Bacillus pumilus: one gene and its partner. The protein of the gene in region 1 binds, or shares a complex with, the protein of each later gene. Links are inferred from orthologs where the notes say so. Each region holds a gene or a part of one and is shown on either strand. Other genes may lie near its edges. The genes, in order: uvrA and mfd.

Region 1 (3,795 bases):
CCGTCTCATCCAAAGTATGGTGATATCCGTTATTTAAAAGTACTGCTCGACAGCAGCAGCACACATATTTTAAAGGATTTAACGCAACTCAGTCATTTAATGCCAAAGGAAGATGCGCAATAAAAGAAAACCCCTCTTAACGAGGGGTTTCAGCGTGTAGGCAAACCCTCGCATTCTTTGTCAGGACTGCGCGCTGGTGCTCCCGAATGTCAAATTCGCTCCGCGCCAGTGCTCATCCTTCCTAGACTTCAAAGTTTTTCTATCACACTGAAAAGAAGACAAAGGGCTAAAATAAACATCATTTTAGCCCTTTGTCAACAATCTGAAACCCCTCTTAACGAGGGTTTTTTTATGATGAAGTTACACTTTCTGTTTCTTTGACCAACTGTTTCATTCGTTCACGGTCACGTTCTAAAATAGGCTTCAAGTATCGACCAGTGTAAGAAGCTTCTTCTTTTGCAATCTGCTCAGGAGTCCCAGATGCAATGATCGTTCCGCCGCCTGCACCGCCCTCTGGTCCGAGATCAACGAGGTAATCAGCAGCCTTGATAATATCAAGGTTATGCTCAATCACTAGTACCGTATCTCCGTTTTCGACCAAACGCTGAAGCACTTTTAATAAACGGGCAATATCATCCACATGCAGACCTGTTGTCGGCTCGTCTAAAATATAAAGAGACCTTCCGTTTGAACGGCGGTGAAGCTCAGATGCTAATTTCACACGCTGCGCCTCTCCCCCGGACAATGTCGTCGCAGGCTGTCCAAGTGTAATGTATCCTAGCCCAACATCAAAAATCGTTTGAAGCTTCCGCTTAATTTTCGGGATATTCTCGAAAAATTGGAGTGCGTCCTCCACAGTCATTTCAAGGACATCGGCAATGTTTTTCCCTTTATATGTGACCTCAAGTGTCTCGCGGTTATAACGTTTCCCGTGGCACACCTCACAAGGCACATACACATCAGGTAAAAAGTGCATTTCGATTTTAATAATGCCATCTCCACGACACGCCTCACAGCGTCCGCCTTTGACGTTAAAGCTGAATCTGCCTTTTTTATAGCCTCGTATCTTTGCTTCATTGGTTTGTGCAAACACATCCCGCACATCATCAAATACGCCTGTATACGTAGCTGGATTGGATCTCGGCGTACGGCCGATTGGAGATTGATCAATATCAATCACCTTATCTAAGTGATCCATTCCTTTGATCTCTTTGTGCTGTCCTGGCTTCGCCTTCGCTCTGTGCAGTTTTTGCGCAAGTGATTTTAATAGAATTTCATTCACAAGCGTACTTTTCCCTGAGCCGGACACACCGGTCACAGCTGTAAAGACGCCTAGAGGAAACTTCGCATTGACGTTTTTGAGGTTGTTTTCTTTTGCACCTTTGATCTCAATGTAGCGGCCGTCAGGCTTTCTTCTTTCGATCGGCAGCGGAATAAATTTCTCACCCGATAAATATTGTCCTGTTAAAGATTTCTTGTCCTTCATGACTTCTTCCGGCGTCCCAGCTGAAATCACTTCTCCTCCATGAACTCCTGCTCCAGGTCCAATATCAATCAAATAATCAGCGGCCAGCATCGTATCCTCATCATGCTCTACGACAATGAGGGTGTTCCCGATGTCACGCATGTTTTTCAATGTCCCGATCAACCGGTCATTATCACGCTGATGCAGACCAATGGATGGTTCATCTAATATATAAAGAACACCTGTCAGCCTTGACCCGATTTGAGTCGCCAGACGAATCCGCTGCGCCTCTCCGCCGGATAGTGTGCCCGCTGACCGGCTCAATGTGAGGTAATCTAATCCCACATTATTTAAGAAAGACAAGCGTTCTTTGATTTCACGTAAAATGAGCTGGGCAATCTGCAAATCTTTCTCAGACAACTCGATTTCACCATATAAATCAAGGGCATCAGAGACAGACAAATCAGTGATTTCTCCGATATGTTTTCCATTGATCAGAACCGCAAGCGTTTCTTTTTTCAGACGATATCCTTTACATGTCGGACATGGCTGATTAGCCATATATTTTTCCATTTGCTCACGAATATAATCAGAGCTGGTTTCCTTATAGCGTCTCTCAATGTTACGAAGAACGCCTTCAAATTCAATTTCATTTTCACGTACCTGACCAAAATCATTTTCATATTTAAAATAAATCCGTTCAGAGCCGCTGCCATATAAAATTATATCAAATAAATGCGACGGTATATCCTTCACTGGAATGTCCATGTCGATGCCGTAATGTGTACATACTGCCTCAAGAAGCTGAGGATAGTATTGTGAGCTTTGCGGCTCCCATGGGGCAATAGCATGCTGTCGTAACGTCAAATCCTTATTAGGGATGACGAGCTCAGGGTCAACTTCTAGTTTAGAGCCAAGCCCGTCACAGCTCGGGCAGGCACCGAAAGGACTATTAAATGAAAACATTCTCGGCTCAAGCTCACCAATAGAGAATCCGCAGTGCGGACAAGCATGATGTTCACTGAATAACAGCTCTTCTTGTCCAATCACGTCAATCATCACACGGCCTTCACCTAGTCGCAGCGCCGTTTCAAGGGAGTCAGACAGCCGAGCCGCAACGCCTTCCTTCACCACGATTCGGTCAATCACGACTTCAATGGAATGCTTCTTGTTCTTTTCAAGCTCGATCTCTTCTGACAGATCTTCCATCTCTCCGTCGACTCTTACTCGAACATAGCCCTGCTTTCGAATTTGATCAAGTACTTTGACATGTGTTCCTTTGCGACCAGATACAACCGGAGCAAGCACTTGCAATTTCGTTCTTTCTGGATATTCTAAAATACGATCTGTCATCTGCTCAATCGTTTGGGACGTAATTTCAATCCCATGTATCGGACAAATAGGTTTCCCGACTCGAGCATACAAGAGACGTAAATAATCATAGATTTCAGTAACGGTTCCAACCGTTGATCTAGGGTTCCGGCTCGTCGTCTTCTGGTCAATACTAATCGCCGGAGAAAGACCTTCAATGGCATCTACATCCGGTTTATCCATTTGACCGAGAAATTGGCGCGCATACGCTGAAAGAGATTCAACGTATCGGCGCTGACCCTCTGCATAAATGGTATCAAAGGCAAGAGACGATTTTCCTGAACCAGATAAACCCGTGATGACCACTAGCTGGTCACGCGGGATATTCACATCAATATTTTTAAGGTTGTGGGCTCTAGCACCTTTCACCTCTATTCGTTCCATAGCCATCAGGCAATCATCCTTCCGCTTTTAGCTCTAGCAATAGATCTCTTAATTCTGCTGCTTTTTCAAAATCAAGCGCTTTTGCTGCATCTTTCATTTCCATCTCGACCTTTTCGATCACTTTTTCTCGTTCTTTTTTGCTCATTTTTGACAGCTTTGGTGCTGCATTTGTTTCATATTCTTCCGATTCCTCATGTATCTTTGTTGCCTTAATGGCATCTCTGATTTTCTTATGGATGGTTTGCGGAGTAATCCCAAATTTCTCATTATACGCCTCTTGCTGCTCTCGTCTGCGCTTCGTTTCTTGAATCGCAATATCCATTGATTTGGTCATTTTATCTGCATACATAATGACCCGGCCTTCTGAATTTCTCGCTGCACGGCCAATCGTCTGGATGAGGGATCTTTCAGAGCGTAAAAAGCCTTCTTTATCCGCATCTAAAATCGTCACGAGCGACACCTCTGGAATATCCAGTCCTTCACGAAGAAGGTTGATTCCCACAAGCACATCATATTTTCCGAGACGTAAATCTCGAATAATCTCAATCCGCTCAAGGGTTTTAATTTCTGAATGC
Region 2 (4,368 bases), 3.0 Mb from region 1 along the record:
TGGGAGGATCACGTATGGCTTTGCATTATTACTGCCGGCATTGTGGTGTAAAGGTTGGCAGTCTAGATGAATCCGCTGTTCAAAGTGAAGCACTTGGATTTCATCACTTAACAAATGAGGAAAGAAACGATATGATTTCTTATAGGGAAAATGGTGATCTACATGTACAAACCATTTGTGAGGATTGCCAAGAGGCGCTCGAAAGAAATCCTGATTACCATCAGTATCATACCTTTATTCAATAAAAAGCTTTGGTGTAGATAATAGACCAAAGCGTTTTTCTGTTTTAAACAAGCAGGGAGGAGGAGCCAAATGAAAAATATACAATCATTTATCAAACAAAGTGATGATTTTCAGTCCATTTTTAATGGGCTAAAGGAAGGGTTAAAAGAACAGCTGCTCGCCGGACTATCAGGCTCCGTCAGATCTTTATTTACAGCCGCTATATCAGACGAACTTAAGCGGCCGATGTTTATTGTGACTCACAACTTGTATCAAGCGCAGAAGGTAACAGATGATCTTGCCAGTGTGATTTCAGATCGCTCGGTCCTTCTTTATCCTGTTAATGAACTCATTGCTTCAGAAATTGCCGTTGCCAGCCCTGAGCTCAGAGCACAGCGTCTAGATGTTCTGAACCGGCTGGCGAATGGAGAAAACCCCATTATCGTCACACCGGCTGCAGCGGTGCGCAGAATGCTTCCGCCAGTTGAGCTCTGGAAGGAGAGTCAGATCCATTTAAAGCTCGGTGAAGAAATTGATTTGGAGGCGTTTTCAAAACAACTTGTACAAATCGGTTATGACCGGACGTCGATGGTTGCTGCGCCCGGAGATTTTAGTGTGCGCGGAGGAATCATTGATATTTATTCGTTAACGGAAGATCATCCGATCCGTATTGAGCTGTTTGATACAGAAGTAGACTCGATTCGAACGTTCCACTCAGATACACAGCGTTCATTAGAAACACTTCAAGAGATTAAAATCGGTCCCGCAAAAGAGCTGATTGTGAGAGGTCCTGAACGAGTGAGAGCCATTGAACAGCTTGATCAAGGACTTGCGAAGAGCTTAAAGAAATTTAACTCAGACCAGCAAAAAGAACTGCTTCATCAACATATTTCTGCTGATCGAGAGAAGCTGCTAGAAGGTATCGTGACACAGGAAATGACGAAGTACCTGTCCTATTTCTATGAAAAGCCTGCTAGTTTGCTAGATTACACATCACAGGATACGATTATTATTTTAGATGAAATTAGCAGAATTCAGGAGATGGAAGAACAGCTTGAACAGGAAGAAGCTGATTGGACAATTAGCCTGCTTGAAGAAGGCAATATCCTTCATGATTTATCCCTTTCTTTCCCGTTCCAACAACTGATCAATCAGCAATCGCGGTCTATTCTGTACTACTCCTTGTTCCTGAGACATGTCCAGCAGACAAATCCGCAAAATATCGTCAATGTATCTAGTAAGCAAATGCAGAATTTCCACGGGCAGATGAATGTGCTTGCGAGTGAAATTGAACGCTACAAAAAACAACAATATACAGTTGTCTTCTTAGGTGCGGATGAAGAGCGGACAGATAAACTATCTTCTGTCTTACATGATTATGACATTGAAGCCGCTCTTGCCAAGCCGGACGCCGAGCTTGTAAGCGGACAGGTGTATATTTTACAAGGTGAGCTGCAAACAGGCTTTGAACTGCCGTTATCGAAAATTGCCGTGATCACAGAAGGCGAGCTCTTCAAGAAACGTGTGAAGAAGCAGGCACGTAAGCAAAAGCTGACCAATGCAGAGCGAATTAAGAGCTATTCAGAGCTTCAAGTCGGCGATTATGTGGTGCACATTAACCACGGGATCGGTAAGTATTTAGGAATTGAAACGCTTGAAATCGGCGGCATTCATAAAGATTATTTAAATATTCATTATCAAGGAAGCGACAAGCTTTATGTACCGGTTGAACAAATTGATCAGGTGCAGAAGTATGTCGGATCAGAAGGTAAAGAACCAAAGCTGTACAAACTAGGCGGCAGCGATTGGAAACGTGTGAAGAAAAAAGTGGAAACATCTGTACAGGACATCGCAGATGATCTCATTAAGCTGTATGCGGAACGTGAGGCAAGCAAAGGGTATGCCTTCTCGCCTGATCATGAGATGCAGCGCCAGTTTGAATCAGCGTTCCCTTACCAGGAAACAGATGATCAAATCCGTTCGATTCACGAAATCAAACAAGACATGGAGCGGGAGCGTCCAATGGACCGCCTGCTTTGTGGAGATGTGGGATATGGAAAAACAGAAGTGGCGATTCGAGCGGCCTTCAAAGCCATTGCTGACGGAAAACAGGTTGCTCTGCTTGTACCGACAACCATCTTAGCGCAGCAGCATTTTGACACGATTATGGACCGATTCCAAGACTACCCTGTCAAAATCGCTCAGCTGAGCCGTTTCCGTACAAGAAAAGAAACAACCGAAACGTTAAAAGGGCTGAAAAACGGAACGATTGATATGGTCATCGGCACACACCGTTTGCTTTCTAAAGATATTGTCTATAAAGACTTAGGTTTGTTGATCATTGACGAAGAGCAGCGTTTTGGTGTGACGCATAAAGAGAAAATTAAACAGATGAAAGCCAATATCGATGTACTGACATTAACGGCTACGCCAATTCCGCGTACGCTGCATATGTCTATGCTTGGCGTACGGGATTTATCGGTTATTGAGACACCGCCTGAAAACCGTTTCCCTGTTCAAACCTATGTGGTTGAGTACAATGGCGCTTTAGTCAGAGAAGCGATTGAGCGAGAACTAGCACGCGGCGGTCAAGTGTACTTTCTTTACAACCGTGTTGAAGATATTGAACGCAAAGCAGATGAAATCTCCATGCTAGTCCAAGACGCGAAAGTCAGCTATGCACATGGGAAAATGAGTGAGAACGAGCTGGAATCAGTGATGATCAATTTCCTTGAAGGTGAATCAGATGTATTGGTCAGTACCACCATCATTGAAACGGGAGTCGACATTCCAAATGTGAACACGCTCATCGTCCACGATGCGGATAAAATGGGGCTTTCTCAGCTGTACCAGCTAAGAGGACGAGTAGGACGTTCGAATCGTGTCGCATATGCTTATTTCACGTATCGAAAAGATAAAGTTCTGTCTGAAGTAGCAGAGAAGAGACTTCAAGCTATTAAAGAATTCACAGAGCTCGGATCAGGATTTAAAATTGCGATGCGTGATTTAACGATTCGAGGAGCAGGAAATTTACTTGGTGCACAGCAGCATGGATTCATTGATTCTGTTGGATTCGACCTCTATTCTCAAATGCTGAAAGAAGCCATTGAGGAAAGAAGAGGCGATACAACGGCTCAAGATAAATTCGAACCGGAAATCGATCTGCAAATCGATGCCTACATCCCGGACACTTACATTGCGGATGGGAAGCAAAAGATCGAGATGTATAAACAGTTCAGAGCGATTGGATCAATCGAAGAGCGAAAAGAGCTTCAAGATGAAATGATCGACCGATTTGGTGAATATCCGCAAGAAGTGGCGGACTTGTTCACGATTGCGACGATGAAAGTATACGCAGTGCAGGAACGTGTCGAACTGATCAAGATGGAGAAAGGCATTGTCAGGCTTACTCTTGAAGAGCAAGCAAGCAGTGAAATCGACGGTCAAAAATTATTTGCGCTCAGCAGTAAATATGGTCGTGATATAGGCTTGGGAATGGAAGGCAGCAAGCTGATTATTTCTGTTCAAACGAAAGGCAAGAAGACTGAGGAATGGCTTGAGATCGTTCTGAATATGCTTCGAGGCCTTCAAGAAGTGAAAAAAGAAACCATTCCATCTTCATAAAATTTTGTTTGTCTCTCGTGTATATTACATTTGATGTGACGGATACTAAACTCAGGGTCAAGTGGTGAATGTTGCATAAAGTGGACGCTTTTGTTCCATTCACCCAACACATCATCAAACGAAAGAGAGGCAGCAGTGAATGAAAGCAACTGGAATTGTACGCCGCATCGATGATCTAGGTAGAGTGGTTATTCCGAAGGAGATTCGCAGAACATTGCGCATCCGGGAAGGAGATCCGCTTGAGATTTTCGTCGACCGCGATGGAGAAGTGATTTTGAAGAAATATTCGCCGATTAGTGAGCTAGGAGACTTTGCGAAGGAATATGCTGATGCATTATTCGACAGTTTGGGTCATTCCATCCTGATCTGTGATCGAGATACGTATATTGCTGTATCCGGCAGTTCGAAAAAAGAGTACTTAAACAAATCCATCAGTGATTTACTTGAACGAACAATGGACCAGCGTAATTCTGTATTAGAAGAAAGCAAAAAAGAAATTCAACTTGTCGATGGTATTGATGA

What was found.
Region 2: the proteins of uvrA (region 1) and mfd are in contact, whole or in part, in a crystal structure (PDB 4DFC), measured with the Escherichia coli proteins. The link is inferred for Bacillus pumilus from one-to-one orthologs.

Annotation. Positions count from the first base shown.
Region 1 is NZ_CP046128.1:3,041,718-3,045,512, forward strand. What follows is about bases 150-3,622. They hold uvrA (excinuclease ABC subunit UvrA), read right to left. Parts: upstream 3,227-3,622; coding sequence 350-3,226; downstream 150-349. Other genes in these bases: uvrB (excinuclease ABC subunit UvrB), read right to left, coding at 3,234-3,622. In the rest of the region: GKC25_RS15595 (hypothetical protein), read left to right, coding at 1-123; more of uvrB, read right to left, coding at 3,623-3,795. UniProt on the Escherichia coli protein: The UvrABC repair system catalyzes the recognition and processing of DNA lesions. UvrA is an ATPase and a DNA-binding protein. A damage recognition complex composed of 2 UvrA and 2 UvrB subunits scans DNA for abnormalities.
Region 2 is NZ_CP046128.1:62,495-66,862, forward strand. Bases 1-4,046 are described here. They hold mfd (transcription-repair coupling factor), read left to right. Parts: upstream 1-312; coding sequence 313-3,846; downstream 3,847-4,046. Other genes in these bases: GKC25_RS00340 (anti-sigma-F factor Fin family protein), read left to right, coding at 15-245; spoVT (stage V sporulation protein T), read left to right, coding at 3,986-4,046. Outside these bases: more of spoVT, read left to right, coding at 4,047-4,368. UniProt on the Escherichia coli protein: Couples transcription and DNA repair by recognizing RNA polymerase (RNAP) stalled at DNA lesions. Mediates ATP-dependent release of RNAP and its truncated transcript from the DNA, and recruitment of nucleotide excision repair machinery to the damaged site.